Regions from separate parts of the Nocardioides segetis genome, predicted to be linked through region 1. Evidence: predicted binding sites of a transcription regulator. Region 1 holds the regulator's gene; the other holds the start of a gene.
What was found. Region 1 encodes LexA, which represses DNA repair genes until DNA is damaged. Its sites were predicted from a motif close to TCGAACANNTGTTCGA; they were not measured.
Positions count from the first base shown of each region.

Region 2: the regulator LexA is predicted to act here: its motif matches at 3,781-3,796, upstream of ACPZVR_RS20950 (alpha-ketoglutarate-dependent dioxygenase AlkB).

Region 1 covers NZ_JBNINR010000006.1:355,400-362,936, forward strand. The annotation lists gene ACPZVR_RS14350 (vitamin B12-dependent ribonucleotide reductase) at 162-3,071, opposite strand; gene nrdR (transcriptional regulator NrdR) at 3,253-3,774, opposite strand; gene ACPZVR_RS14360 (hypothetical protein) at 4,149-4,481, shown strand; gene ACPZVR_RS14365 (LysM peptidoglycan-binding domain-containing protein) at 4,654-5,022, opposite strand; gene lexA (transcriptional repressor LexA) at 5,376-6,128, shown strand; gene ACPZVR_RS14375 (MXAN_6640 family putative metalloprotease) at 6,196-7,537, shown strand, end outside.
Region 2 covers NZ_JBNINR010000016.1:1,826-9,362, reverse strand. The annotation lists gene ACPZVR_RS20975 (TrpB-like pyridoxal phosphate-dependent enzyme) at 1-599, shown strand, start outside; gene ACPZVR_RS20970 (RtcB family protein) at 740-1,921, shown strand; gene ACPZVR_RS20965 (HD domain-containing protein) at 1,977-2,591, shown strand; gene ACPZVR_RS20960 (DUF8819 family protein) at 2,629-3,006, shown strand; gene ACPZVR_RS20955 (GntR family transcriptional regulator) at 2,984-3,673, opposite strand; gene ACPZVR_RS20950 (alpha-ketoglutarate-dependent dioxygenase AlkB) at 3,817-4,440, shown strand; gene ACPZVR_RS20945 (VOC family protein) at 4,460-4,852, opposite strand; gene ACPZVR_RS20940 (hypothetical protein) at 4,849-5,658, opposite strand; gene ACPZVR_RS20935 (3'(2'),5'-bisphosphate nucleotidase CysQ) at 5,675-6,466, opposite strand; gene pth (aminoacyl-tRNA hydrolase) at 6,545-7,147, opposite strand; gene ACPZVR_RS20925 (50S ribosomal protein L25/general stress protein Ctc) at 7,246-7,537, opposite strand, start outside.

The DNA of each region.
Region 1 (7,537 bases):
GCTATCCCTCAGTCGACTCGTGACCATCCACTGCGCGGTCCGTGGCCACTGGGCCCAGGCCGGCCTTGCTCGGAACTTCGCATCACCGACGCCGAACGGCCCGGCCCCTCCGAGGAGGGACCAGGCCGTCGTAGTCGCCTGCGTCTCGAAACGCCCTCGGCTCAGCTGCAGCCGGAGGTGCTGCCGCAGCCCTCGCACACGTAGCAGGAGCCGGCGGGACGCATCTTGGTGCCGCAGGTCATGCACAGCGGGCTGTCGACGGCGTGGCCGGTGATCTGCTCGAGGAGCTCGGCGGTCGTCTTGGCCGTCTTGGCCTCGACGACCGGAGCGCCGGCGAGCGGGTCGTCGTCGGTGTCGGCATCGACGACCTCGACCTCGACCTCGACCGGAGCGGACGTGGCGACCGGGGCGGACTCGAGGAGCTCGGAGGCGCTGCCGGTCTCCTCGATCGGCTCGTAGGAGCCGGTCTCGAGGTGGCGCTGGCGCTCCTCGGCGGAGTAGATGCCGAGCGCGGAGCGCTCCTCGAAGGACAGGTAGTCCAGCGCCAGGCGGCGGAAGACGTAGTCCATGATCGACTGCGCCATCCGGACGTCCGGGTCGTCGGTGAGGCCGGCGGGCTCGAAGCGCAGGTTGGTGAACTTCGAGACGTAGGTCTCCAGCGGGACGCCGTACTGCAGGCCGATCGAGACCGCGATCGAGAAGGCGTCCATCACGCCGGCCAGGGTCGAGCCCTGCTTGCCGAGCTTGAGGAAGATCTCGCCGAGCGTGTTGTCGTCGTGGGCGCCCGAGGTCATGTAGCCCTCGGCACCGGCGACCGTGAACGACGTCGTGCGGGCCTGGCGGGACTTCGGCAGGCGCTTGCGGGTCGGTGCGTAGACGACCTTCTCGACGACCTTCTCGACGACCTTGCCCTCGGCGGCCTCCGCGGCGTCGGCGGCGTCCTTCTTGGCCTTGCCGCCGCCGTCGGCGAGCGGCTGGCCGACCTTGCAGTTGTCGCGGTAGATCGCGGTCGCCTTGAGGCCGAGCTTCCAAGACTCGAGGTAGATCTGCTCGATGTCCTCGACCGTGGCCGACTCGGGCAGGTTGACCGTCTTGGAGATCGCCCCCGACAGGAACGGCTGGCACGCGGCCATCATCAGCACGTGGCCCATGGGCTTGAGCGCGCGCTCGCCCATCGCGGTGTCGAAGACCTCGTAGTGCTCGGGCTTGAGGCCTGGGGCGTCGACGACGTGACCGTGCTCGCCGATGTAGGCGACGATCGCCTCGATCTTCTCCTCGTCGTAGCCGAGCTTCTTCAGCGCCCGCGGGATGGTCTGGTTGACGATCTGCAGCGAGCCGCCGCCGACGAGCTTCTTGAACTTCACCAGCGAGAAGTCGGGCTCGATGCCGGTGGTGTCGCAGTCCATCATGAAGCCGATGGTGCCGGTCGGCGCGAGCACGGAGGCTTGCGCGTTGCGGAAGCCGTTGGTCTTGCCGAGCTCGACGACCTTGGCCCACTCCTCGGTCGCCAGCTTGTGGACCTCGGCGTCGGCGATGTGCAGGGTGCGCACGTCGTCGTTGGCGGCCTGGTGCTTGCGCATCACGCGCTGGTGGGCCTCGGCGTTGCGGGCGTAGCCGTTGTAGGGGCCGACGATCGCGGCGAGCTCGGCGGAGCGACGGTACGACGTGCCGGTCATCAGCGACGTGACGGTGGCCGCCATCGCGCGACCGCCCTCGGAGTCGTAGCCGAGGCCCATCGCCATCAGCAGCGCGCCGAGGTTGGCGTACCCGATGCCGAGCTGGCGGTAGTTGCGGGTCGTCTCGCCGATCGGCTCGGTCGGGAAGTCGGCGAAGCAGATCGAGATGTCCATCGCGGTGATGATCAGCTCGACGGCCTTGGCGAACAGCGGGGCGTCGAAGGTGTCGTCGTCGCGCAGGAACTTCAGCAGGTTGAGCGAGGCGAGGTTGCACGAGGAGTTGTCGAGCGACATGTACTCCGAGCACGGGTTGGACGCGGTGATCCGGCCGGTCTCGGGGTTGGTGTGCCAGTCGTTGATCGTGTCGTCGTACTGCAGGCCGGGGTCGGCGCAGGCCCAGGCCGCCTCGCTGATCTTGCGGAACAGGCTGCGGGCGTCGACGGTCTCGATGACCTCGCCGGTCATCCGGCCGCGCAGGCCGAACTCGGAGCCGTTCTCGACCGCGCGCATGAACTCGTCGGTGACCCGGACCGAGTTGTTGGCGTTCTGGTACTGGACCGAGGTGATGTCCTTGCCGCCGAGGTCCATGTCGAAGCCGGCGTCGCGCAGGGCGCGGATCTTGTCCTCCTCGCGCCACTTGGTCTCGACGAACTCCTCGATGTCGGGGTGGTCGACGTCGAGCACGACCATCTTGGCCGCGCGCCGCGTGGCGCCGCCCGACTTGATGGTGCCGGCCGACGCGTCGGCGCCGCGCATGAAGGAGACCGGGCCCGAGGCCGTGCCGCCGCTGCTGAGGAGCTCCTTGGAGGAGCGGATCCGGGAGAGGTTCAGGCCGGCGCCGGAGCCGCCCTTGAAGATGAAGCCCTCCTCCTTGTACCAGTTGAGGATCGAGTCCATCGAGTCGTCGACCGAGAGGATGAAGCAGGCGGAGACCTGCTGCGGCGCGGTCGTGCCGACGTTGAACCACACCGGGGAGTTGAAGGAGAAGTACTGGTGCGCGAGCAGCCAGGTCAGCTCGTGCTCGAAGACCTCCGCGTCCGCCGCGCTCGCGAAGTAGCCGTGCTCCCTGCCCGCCTTGACGTACGTCGACACGACGCGGTCGATGAGCTGCTTGAGGCCGCGCTCCCGCTCGGGCGTGCCCACGGCGCCGCGGAAGTACTTGGTGGTGACGATGGTGGAGGCGTTGAGCGACCAGAAGTCGGGGAACTCGACACCGAGCTGCTCGAAGACGGTCTCGCCGGTCTTCCAGTTCGTCTGGACGACGTCGCGGCGCTCCCAGGTGATCTCGTCGTAGGGGTGCACGCCCTCGGTGCTGAAGACCCGCTCGATCTTCAGGCCGCCCTTCGGGTAGCTGGCCGACTCGGTGGTCGTCTCGTTGCGGGCCGTCTCGGTCATGGCTCTCCTGGTCTCCTCTGTGCGGCGGGTCGGCGGGGGCGGCGGTTCAACAGGTACAGCGGGTGCGGCGGTCGTCACGATTGCGGCGGGACGGAGCTCCTGCGATCGACAGGGGCGGTGCCTTCGGGGAAGGGTGGTGGCCCGGCAGGCAGCTTCCCCACTACCTGCCGGGCGTCTGTGGTCAGCCCGTCGGGGCTGTTGTCTCGAGACTCGCCGACGGGCGCTCCTCCACCACGGCGGTGGAGGTGAGCTGGCGCTCGGCCCGCATCAGGGAGATCTCGTTCTCGAAGTCGGCGGCCGAGTCGAAGCCGCGGTAGACGGAGGCGAAGCGGAGATAGGCGACCTCGTCGAGGCGGCGCAGCGGGGAGAGGATCGCCAGGCCCACCTCGTGGGCGGCGATCTCCGGGCTGCCGGCCAGCCGCAGCTGGTGCTCGACCTCCTGGCCCAGCCGGGCCAGGTCGTCCTCGTCCACCGGGCGACCCTTGCAGGCCTTGCGGACGCCGGCGACGGCCTTCTCGCGGGTGAACGGCTCGGTCGCGCCGGAGCGCTTGAGCACGGTCAGCTGCATGGCCTCGACGGTCGTGAACCGCTTCTCACAGCTCGGCGACTGACAGACCCGGCGCCGCCGGATCGAGCAGCCGTCGTCGGCGACCCGGGAGTCGAGGACCTTGGTGTCGTTGTGCTTGCAGTACGGACAGTGCATGGCCCCTCCTCCCGAGCGTACGAGCTGTGGACAAGTCCCGACCTGGTCGTGCTGCTTGTGGAAAACCAGGGGGGATCTGTGGGTTCCCACCCCGGTCCTGTGAGTGACGGAGGGTCGCCCTGTGGACTAGATGTGGAGAACTACATCGTTGTAACTACTAGATGTAGTGGTAACCGTACGCCCCGGCCACCACCGATGCAAGCGGGCCCCGGCAGGAGTTCGGGACCGACCGCTCCGGCCACACGTTTGTGCAGGTCACCACGCACTCCGGCCGCGGTACGACGGCCCGCGCAGGGCGTGTCGCGGACCCCGCGGCGGCCCCGATGGGCGGGTTGCCGGGGCAATCCAGCCACCCATCGGCAACAATGACCGCCGTGACGGGTGGCAAGCGAGCTGGCGATCGAGCGAAGCCGAGATTCCGCCCCGCCCTGCTCCTGCTCGCCGTCGGCATCACCCTGTCGCTCGTGGCGTGGGGCTATCTCGTCATCGCCGCCATCGACTTCGGCGCGACCGCGCGCCACGACGACAAGTCCAGCGCCTGGGTCCTCCTCGGCGTCGCATCGGCGGGCGCGATGCTCTGCCTGTTCCTCACCTTCATGCTGGCCATCCGCCTCTCCCGTGCGCTCGGCCTGAGCTCGCACCACCACGAGCCGCGACCCCGGCGCGACCCCGGCACCCCCAAGGGGGGCAAGCGCGCCGCGCGATGACGCGCGAAGGGCGGGATCCGGTTCGGTCGGATCCCGCCCTTCGTCATTCCCCAGGGCCAGGAGTGGCCCCATCTCCACTGGGGTCGAGGCAGCGGAGAAGCTCGTGGCGCACGACGACGCGCCTCAGACCGGTCGCACCGGGCAGCACCGGGCGCGAAACCCGGTCCTCCCGCTACGAGGTCGGCACCCGCAGCTCCTGCCCGACGTAGACGACGCTGCCGTCGAGCGTGTTGAGCTGCTGGATGGTGCGCATCATGTCGCGCACGTCGTCGCCCGAGGTGGCCGCGACCTCGCTGGCGATGTCCCACAGGGTGTCGCCCGGCGCGACGGTCACCAGGTCGACCTGCGGCGCGCCGGCGTCGTCGCGGGTCGCGGCCGAGCCGGCGGCCAGCCACACGGCGGCCAGCGTGACGACGGCGAGCGCGAGCAGGAAGACCACCACCCGACCGCGCCGGGTCAGCCGGACCTGGCCGCGGGAGCGGGACGCGCTCGTCGTACGACGGGCGGGGGCGACGCGCGGGGCGAGGGTGATCGTGCTCATGGTGACCTCCGGGGGAAGTGGACGTGGGCCCTGGTCTATCCAGGGGGTCCGACGGAAGGTGTTCGATCAGGCGTTCGATCGAACATGTGTACGAGATTAGATCAGGTGTTCGAAGAAATCCAGGATCTGTTCGAAACTGCGTTCGACCGGCGTGTCGCGCCCGCGCTGCAACTACCTGTTCGCGCTGCTCCCTGACCCGTAGACCGCTCAGGGAGCGGTAAGGACAGGTAGTTACAGCGCGCGACACGCGGTTCGAACAGATGTTTGAAAAGGCCCCACGGGTTCGGTTAGCGTCGGACCACGGATCCGGGCACTCCCGGACCGCACCACCCGAGCCGATCTGGAGGGCATCCATGGCCGAGCGCACAGGCACCGACCGCACCGGGCAGCCGAGCAGCGTCACCGAGCTGCCCGACGGGCCGGCGGACGCGACCGGCCTGACCCCGCGCCAGCAGCGGGTCCTGGCCCACATCAAGGACAGCATCGAGAAGCGCGGATACCCGCCGAGCATGCGCGAGATCGGTCAGGCCGTCGGACTCACCAGCACCTCCAGCGTCGCCCACCAGCTGCGCACGCTCGAGGAGAAGGGCTACCTCAAGCGCGACCCCAACCGGCCGCGGGCACTCGAGGTCTTCCTGCCCGAGGTGATGGCGGCGCGGCGCGCGATGGGCTCCGTCGAGGACCCCGACCGCCAGGGGTTCGACGAGACCGGCATCGGCGACGCCGCGCCGGTGCCCGCCAACGTGCCGGTCGTCGGCCGGATCGCGGCCGGTGGCCCGATCCTCGCCGAGGAGCGGGTCGAGGACGTCTTCCCGCTGCCCCGCCAGCTGGTCGGCGACGGTCAGCTCTTCCTGCTCGAGGTCAGCGGCGAGTCGATGATCGAGGCCGCGATCTGCGACGGCGACTACGTCGTGATCCGGCAGCAGCCCACCGCCGAGAACGGCGAGATCGTCGCCGCGATGATCGACGGCGAGGCCACGGTCAAGACCTTCCAGCGCAAGGACGGCCGGGTCTGGCTCCTCCCCCACAACCCGGCCTTCGAGCCGATCGACGGCACCAACGCCACCATCCTCGGCAAGGTGACGGCGGTTCTCCGGCGGGTGTGAGGTCGGCCTGACCGGCCGGTGACATAGGGTCAGGACGTCCTGTCGCCGCACCTTAAGGCCGGTCCTGATGCCTCCTCGCAGCCGCTTCCCCTTCCCCGGGCTGCCCCTCCGCACCCTGCTGGGCGCTCTGCTCGCCGCCGTCGTGATCGTGCCGCTGTCCGGTGGCGTCGCTCAGGCCGACCCCACCGCCCCGACGGACCCGGCGTCCGCCGTACCCGTGGCCGCGGGCGACGACCCCGTCGCCCAGGAGCTCGCCGAGCAGGCCCTGGAGGCCGTGCAGGAGCTCCTCGAGCCCGCGGCGTCCGGCGCAGCCGACCCGGCGGCGCCCGTCACCACCGCCGAGGGTGCCGACCTCACCATGGCGCTGCGCGACCTCGCCGTCACGCGCGACGACCTGCCGAAGGGGCTGCAGGACGAGGCGGCACGGCTGCTCGCCCGCCCCAACACCGCCCACCGTCCGCCGCCCGGCAGCGGTGGCATTGAGTGCACGCCCGGCTCGGGCCTGCCCTGCTACACGACCGGTGAGGCCCCGCCGGTCTGCGGCGGCGGCATCTGCGTCCACTACGTCTCCAGCACCGCCGACGCCGCCACGCCGGCGTACGTCAACGCCGTGCTCTCGGTGATGAACAACGTCGCCGGCAAGTACGCCGCGGCCGGCTACCGTCCGCCCGTCGGCGACGGCACCGCCGGTGGCGGCACCAACCTGTTCGACGTCTACCTCGCCGACCTCGGCTCCCGTGGCCTGTACGGCTACTGCACGACCGACCAGCGGGTCGCCGGCCACGTCACCGCGCCGGCGTACTGCGTCCTCGACAACAACTACGCCGAGTACGGCCCGGTCCCCGGTCCGCTGGCGAACCTGCAGGTGACCGCGGCGCACGAGTACTTCCACGCCGTCCAGTTCGCCTACGACGTCAACGAGGAGACCTGGCTGCTCGAGGCCACCGCGACGTGGGCCGAGGACGAGATCTACGACGACATCAACGACAACCGCCAGTACCTCAAGGGCGGCCCGCTGGGTCAGCCGGCGCAGTCGATGGACTACCGCCGCGGCCTGGCGCCGTACGGCGCGTGGATCTTCTTCAAGTACCTCAGCGAGCGCTTCCCGGCCGTCAACGGGCCCGGCGGCATGCCCGTCGTCGTCCGCGACATCTGGGACCTCGCGGCCGGCGCCCCGAACGCGCGACAGGCGATCGGCACCGCGCTGGCCGCGCGCGGCACCGACTTGCGCACGCAGTTCGGCTGGTTCGCCGCCGCCAACCGGCAGCCGGCGCTGAACTACTCCGAGGGCGCCGCCTACCCGCGGGCCCGGCTGTGGCGCGGCGTGAAGCTCACCAACGCGCGCCGCTCCTTCTCCGACCGCACCTCGCTCAACCACCTCGCCTCGCGCACCATCCGCTTCAAGTCGA
Region 2 (7,537 bases), on a different contig from region 1:
CCGGCGCCGACCTGGTGATCGGCTGCGCCGGCGGCGGCTCGAACTTCGCGGGCCTGGCCTTCCCGTTCCTCCGCGAGAAGCTCGCCGGCAACCAGGCTCCGCGCATCCTCGCCGTCGAGCCGAGCTCGTGCCCGACGCTGACCCGCGGCGAGTACCGCTACGACTTCGGCGACACCGCCGGCCTCACGCCACTGATGAAGATGCACACGCTCGGCCACGACTTCGTGCCCTCCCCCATCCACGCCGGCGGTCTGCGCTACCACGGCATGGCGCCGCTGGTCTCGCATGCGGTCAACGAGGGCCACATCGACGCGGTCGCGCTCCACCAGAGCGAGTGCTTCGAGGCCGCCGTCGAGTTCGCCCGCACCCAGGGCATCGTCCCTGCCCCCGAGTCGTCGCACGCCCTCGCCCAGGCCCGGCGCGAGGCGCTCGTCGCCGCGGAGACGGGCGCCGAGCCCGTGATCGTGATCGGCCTCTCCGGGCACGGCCTGCTCGAGCTCGGGGCCTACGAGAGCTTCCTCGGCGGCCGGCTCGAGGACGACCCGCTGTCCGACGAGGCGCTCGGCGAGGCGCTGGCGAACGTGCCGGTGGTCGGCTGACCCGGTCCCCGTCTGTCCTTCTACGGCCCGGGAAATGCGTGTGCAACGCATTTCCCGGGCCGTAGCGTTCTCCGGCGGCCGCGGACGCGGCGACGAGAGTTCGACAGAACACGAGAAGGGCAACGACACAGGACACCACGATGGACAAGATCACCCCGAAGCTCCTGAGCTGGGCTTCGATCCTCGAGCAGGGCACGCGCGACCAGGCGGTGACCACGGCGAGCATGCCGTTCATCCACCCGCACCTCGCCCTGATGCCCGACGCCCACCTGGGCCTGGGCGCGACGGTGGGCTCGGTCATCCCGACCCTCGGCGCGATCATCCCGGCTGCGGTCGGCGTCGACATCGGCTGCGGCATGATCGCCGTCCGCACCCGGTACACCACCGACGAGCTGCCCGCCGACCGGCGAGCGCTGCGCGAGGCCATCGAGCGGGCGGTCCCGCTCTCGGCCGGGGCCGCCAACCGCACCGTCAGCAGGGAGCACACCGAGCGCCGCCTCGAGGAGCTCACGCTCGCGGCGGAGCAGGCCGGCTTCGACCCCGGCCGCTACGCCGCGCGCTGGGAGCTGCAGCTGGGCACGCTCGGATCGGGCAACCACTTCATCGAGGTGACCGTCGACGAGGAGCAGCGGGTGTGGCTCTTCCTCCACTCGGGATCGCGGGGCGTGGGCAACAAGATCGCGCAGCACCACATCGAGGTCGCCCGCGACCTGTGCGCGAAGTGGTGGATCCGGCTGCCCGACAAGGACCTCGCCTACCTCGCCGAGGGCACCGACGAGTTCTGGTCGTACATCCGCGAGATGCGGTGGGCGCAGCGGTACGCGCTGCTCAACCGCGAGGAGATGATGGACCGCGTCGTGCGGGAGTTCGCGCAGTGGCTGGGACTCGGCTCGGCCGACGACGTCGAGCGGCTCGAGGAGATCAACTGCCATCACAACTACACCGAGCAGGAGCGCCACTTCGGCAAGGACGTGTGGCTCTCCCGCAAGGGCGCGATCAACGCCGAGCGGGGACGGCCGGGGCTGATCCCGGGATCGATGGGCACGGCGTCGTACGTCGTCAGCGGGCTCGGCAACCCGGTCGCGCTCAACTCGGCGCCCCACGGCGCGGGCCGTGAGTACTCCCGGTCCCGGGCCCGCCGCACCTTCACCCGCGAGCAGCTGCGGGAGGCGATGACGGGCATCGAGTACCGCGACACCGACGCGTTCATCGACGAGATCCCGGCGGCGTACAAGGACATCGACCGGGTGATGGCCGACGCGGTCGACCTCGTCGAGGTCCGGCACACGCTGCGCCAGATCGTGAACGTGAAGGGCGACTGAGACGGGGGCGGACCCGGCGATGACAGCGGCCGGGGCGGTCGGCTTGAATGGCGGGATGGAGGACGACCATCCCGACCTGACCGACCTGCCCTGGCCGCTGTCCGGCGCGGACGCCCTGCGCGACGAGCTCCTGGCGGCGTACGCCGACCCGAGCCGCGGTCACCACGGCACCCGTCACCTCGCCGAGGTGCTGCGGCGGCTCGACGAGCTCGCGGCCGCGGGGGCGACGTACGAGCGGACGCCGGTGCTGCTCGCCGCGTGGTTCCACGACGCTGTCTACGACGGCGAGCGGGATGCCGAGGAGCGCTCGGCGACCTGGGCCGAGGACGCACTGCCCGCGCACGCCGACGCCGCGACGGTCGCCGAGGTCGCCCGCCTGGTGCGGCTGACCGAGCACCACCGGCCGGAGCCTACCGACGCCAACGGGTGTGCGCTGTCCGACGCGGACCTCTCCATCCTGGCCGCCCCGCGCGAGCGCTACGACGAGTACGTCGCGGCCGTGCGCGCGGAGTACGCCCATCTGGCCGACGACGTGTTCGCCGCCGGGCGCGCCGAGGTCCTGCGCGCCCTGACGGACACGCCCACCCTCTTCCGCACGGCCCATGGCCGCAGCACCTGGGAGCAGGCGGCGCGCGACAACGTCACCCGCGAGCTGGCCGGCCTGCCGTGACCCCGGGGCGTCACCCGCCGCCCCGCACAATGGAACCGTGGACGACAGCGTGATCTTCCGGGCCCGCGCGCAGGTGCTGGCCGACCTGCAGGCCCGCGCCCTCGGTACGCCGGACTCCGTGACCGCCCTCGAGGACGCCTGCGCCGAGCGCCGCTGGTGGCTGGGTCAGTGGCCCGAGGGCGCGCCGTTCATCGCCGGCCTGGTGGCCCAGGACGTGCAGGACGCCCTCGCGGACCGGTTCGGCCGCCAGGTCCAGGAGGGGCTGTGGCCGGTCTGCACCCGGTGCGCCGAGGGGCCCGTGCACGCCCTCCACATCGAGCCCGATCTCGGTGGCCCCGACCCGACCTGGGTGTGCGAGGAGTCGGGCGTCGCCGTCGCGCCGCTGGGCGGGCTCAGCCGCGGAGCAGCAGGCTGACGGCGTGGTGGTCGCCGCGGTGGACGGTGCGCGACACCTCGACCGGCGTCTCGCCGGCGCACGCACGCCGGTCGTGGCGGAGCACCGGTGTGCCGACCGGCACCTCGAGCAGGGCGGCCTCCGCGGCGGTGGCCGCGCAGGCGGTGAGGACGTCCTCGGACCAGGTGGGTCGCAGCCCGCGGGCGTCGAGGTCGTCGTAGAGACTCGCGGGGAGGGCCTCGAGCAGGCCTGGGACCCGGCGTTCGGCGAGGTGCGTCTCGGACAGGCAGACCGGCCGCCCGTCGGCCATCCGGAGCCGTCGCCAGCGCACCACCGTCGTACCGGGCGCGACCTGCAGCGCGGTGGCCAGCTCCGGGCCGGCCGGAACGCGCTCGGCCACCAGGGTGCGCGCCTCCGCGAGCACGCCCCGGCGGGCCATCTCCTCGGTGAAGCCGTGCACGCCGGTCGGGGTACGCCGCGGCGCCGCGACGAAGGTGCCCCGGCCCGGCACCCGTTCCAGCACCCCCTCGGCCACGAGCGCATCGAGCGCCTGCCGCACAGTCATCCGGGCCACGCCGAAGCGGTCGACGAGGTCGCGCTCGGAGGGCATCGCCGTGCCGGGAGCACTGCCCGCGACCAGGCCGCGGACGTACTCGCGGATGGTGACGTGCTTGAGCGAGCGGCTCATCGACTCCCCATGTGGCGTGGACGCGTGCCGCGACCCTAGGGACGAGCGGCCCCAGCCGTCCGGGGAATCGGCGTTTCTTTGCCGTCGGCACGCCGCCGCCGACGGATGCGAACACCTGTTCGAATCCGAGGTATCCTCGGTCCATGACGGTCGACTTCCAGACCAGCCTGTTCGAGACCAGCACCCCGGCGGCCGAGGCGGCCACCGAGCGCCGGCGACTCAGCGCCGGCGCCTGGGTCGATGTCGCGCGCGACTGGCTGCCCGACGCCGACGACGTCTTCGCGACCCTGGTGCGCGACGTCCCCTGGCGTGCGGAGCGACGCTCGATGTACGACCGGGTCGTCGACGTGCCGCGCCTCGTCTACACGTACATGATCGGCGAGGAGCTCCCCCACCCGGCGCTGACCGCGGCGCGCGAGCGGCTGACGGTGCGGTACGCCGACGAGCTCGGCGAGCCGTTCCGCACCGCCGGCTGCTGCTTCTACCGCGACGGCCGCGACAGCGTCGCCTGGCACGGCGACACGATCGGGCGCGGCTCGAGCGACGACACGATGGTCGCGATCGTCTCGGTCGGCGACCCGAGGCGGCTCCACCTGCGCCCGCGCGACCCGGACCGGCGCGACGAGGCGTTCGCGGTCGAGATGGGCCACGGCGACCTGGTCGTCATGGGCGGGTCCTGCCAGCGGACCTGGGAGCACGCCGTGCCGAAGGTCGCCTCGGCGGGCCCGCGGATCTCCGTGCAGTTCCGGCCCCTGAACGTCTTCTGAGCCCTTCCGGGGCGCCGCCCTAGGAGTCGACCTCGGCCTGCGAGCGCAGGATGCAGAACTCGTTGCCCTCGGGGTCGGCGAGCACCACCCAGCCACTGCCCGGACCGTGGATGCCCCGGTGGTCGGCGACCTGCGTGGCGCCGTACCGCAGCAGGCGATCGACCTCCTCGTCGCGCGTGCCGGTGCGCGGGCGCAGGTCGAGGTGCAACCGGTTCTTGACCGACTTGCGCTCGGGCACCTCGATGAACAGCAGTCGGTGGCCCGAGTCCGGGTCCACGATCATGCACTCCTCGTGCCCGGGCTCGTTGGGATCGTCGGGCAGGTCGGTGTAGCCGAGGACCGGCTTCCACCACTCCGAGAGCTCGAAGGCGTTGGCGCAGTCGACGGCGGTGTGGGAGACGTACGACGTCACGGGCTCGCTCCTTGCGACGGGGTCGAGGCCGGGGTCGACGACGGCGTCGGGACCGGCGTCTCGCTCGGCGTGGGCGTCGGCGTCGCGCTGTCGCTCGGCGTCGCCGGACCGGTCGGCCCGGTCGGGCTCGGGCCGGTCGGGGTCTCGCTCGGCGTGGGCACCGGCGTGGGCGTGGGGGTCGGGGTCTCCTCGGCCGGCGGCTCCTGGGGCCGCGGGTCCTTGCCCTTGTCGCCCTTGCCGCCGTTGCCGAAGACACCGCTCAGCGACGTCCGGTCCCTGCCGTCGGTGCCGCCGGTGATGGTGGAGACGCTCTTGCCGGCGACCAGCTCCACGGCGCTGATGACCAGCAGGGCGAGCACGAACACCGCCGCGGCGAGCATCGCGATCCGCTTCCACTGCAGGTCCGCCCAACGGCTGGGCGCCGTGGCCGGCGCCGGGCCCGGGGGCTCGTCGCCGAGCTCCTCGCCGGCGGCGTCGAGGTGACGGTGGGCGCGGTCCAGCTCCCGCCCGGCGGCCTCCGGGTCGGCGCGACGCGCGGCACGGCGTACGTTCTGGTCGGCGAGGTTGACCCGCTGCAGGGCCGCGGCCTGGACCTCCGCCATCCGGCGGCGACTGGACTCGATGCCCTGCTTGTAGAGCGCGGAGCTGACGGTGGCGATGATGCTGCCGAGCGCCGCACCGATGAGCGTCCCCGCGGCGCCGAGGGTGGAGAGCAGCACCGCGACCGTGACCGCGGCCGCGGCGCCCGCGAAGGTCGCGGACCAGTCGATCCGCGACGTCCGCTCCTCGGCGTCGGTCTCAGCCATCGCGTCGCCGCTCGACTCAGTCGGTGCCGTTCGCGGCGATGAAGGCGAGGATCTTCGCGGACAGCTCGGGGCGGCACACGATGACGTCGGGCAGGTAGACGTCGGCCTGGTTGTAGACCAGCTCGCTGCCGTCGACGCGCGAGGTGAACAGCCCCGCGGCGCGGGCGACCGCGACCGGCGCGGCGGAGTCCCACTCGTACTGCCCGCCCGCATGGACGTAGGCGTCGGCGACGTCGCGCACGACCGACATCATCTTCACGCCGGCCGAGCCCATCGGGACGAGCTCGGCGTCGAGCTCGGCGGCCAGCGCCTGGACGAAGGCCGGCGGGCGGGTGCGGGAGACGGCGATCCGCGGTCGCTGCGACGTGCGCGGCGGCACGACCGGCGGCGTGCCGGTGTTGAAGGTCTCGCCCAGGGCGGGCTGCGCCACGGCCCCGGCGACCAGCTCGCCCTCCTGCCACAGGGCGACGTGCACCGCCCAGTCGTCGCGCGGCGGCTCCGAGAACTCCCGGGTGCCGTCAAGCGGGTCGACGATCCAGGCGCGCGTGGCGCGCAGCCGGGCGTCCTTGTCGGCGGCGTTCTCCAGCGCCTCCTCGGACAGCACGGCGTCGTCGGGACGGTAGGTCGCCAGGAGCTCCATGAGCAGCTCGTGGGCGGCCCGGTCGCCGGCGTTCTTGAGCTCCTTGCCCTCCAGGCCCTCGGCGCGCACCTCCAGCAGGCGGCGGCCGGCCGCCTCGGCCAGCCAGGCGGCGAGACGGTGGTCGTCGGCGACGACGTCGGGAGCGGGGGTACCGGGCTCGAAAGTCACACGGTCACCCTACCGATCGGCGTGCAGGCCGCGGTCGTCGATCGGACGACACGCTCGCGCCTAGGACAGGGCTCGCGCCTAGGAATTGAAGCGGGACTGGGTTTTCTCGAGGCCGTCGGCGATCAGGCTCTCCACCGCGTCGGCGGCGGAGTCGATCTGGAACGGCAGCTCCTTGCGCTCCTTGGTCGCGTAGTTGGAGAGCACGAAGTCCGCGACCTCCTGGCGACCCGGCGGACGGCCGATGCCGGCCCGGACCCGGTAGAAGTCGCCGGTGCCCAGCGAGGAGCGCATCGACTTGAGGCCGTTGTGGCCGTTGTCGCCGCCGCCCTTCTTGACGCGCAGCGTGCCGAAGTCGATGTCGAGCTCGTCGTGGATCGCGATGATCCGCTCGGCCGGCACCTTGTAGAAGGTGGCGAGGGCCTTGACAGGGCCGCCCGACTCGTTCATGTACGAGCGGGACTTGGCCAGCACCACCCGCGGGGCGCCGGCGCCGGGGGCTCCCAGTCGGCCCTCGACGACCTCGGCGCGCCCGGACTTGTGGGCGCGGAAGCCGCTGCCCATCCGGCGGGCCAGCTCGTCGACCACCAGGTAGCCGATGTTGTGGCGGTGTCCGGCGTACGACGGGCCGGGGTTGCCGAGACCGACGACGAGCCAGACGTCGGCGCTGTTCGCGTCAGCCACGTTGGTCTCCTCGGCGTCGGGTGCGGCGGTGCTCCCCGGCGCGGAGGTGCGCGCCGGGGAGACGAGTCGGCCCAGGAACCACCTGAGCCGGCTCAAGGTCACTCGCTGTCGCCACCCTCAGCGGCCTCGGCGGGCGCCTCGGCGGCGGCCTCCTCGGTGGCCTCGTCGGCGGCGGGCTCCTCGGCGACCTGCTCGGTCACGTTCACCACGAGGGTCTCGGGGTCGGTGAGCAGGGTGACGCCCGAGGGCAGCACCAGCTGGCCGGCGAGGAACTGGGTGCCGGCCTCGGCGCCCTCGATGTCGACCTCGAACTGCTCGGGGATGTGGGTGGCCTCGGCCTCGACCTGGACCGTGGCGTTCTCGGTGACGACCAGGGTGCCGCTGATCGCG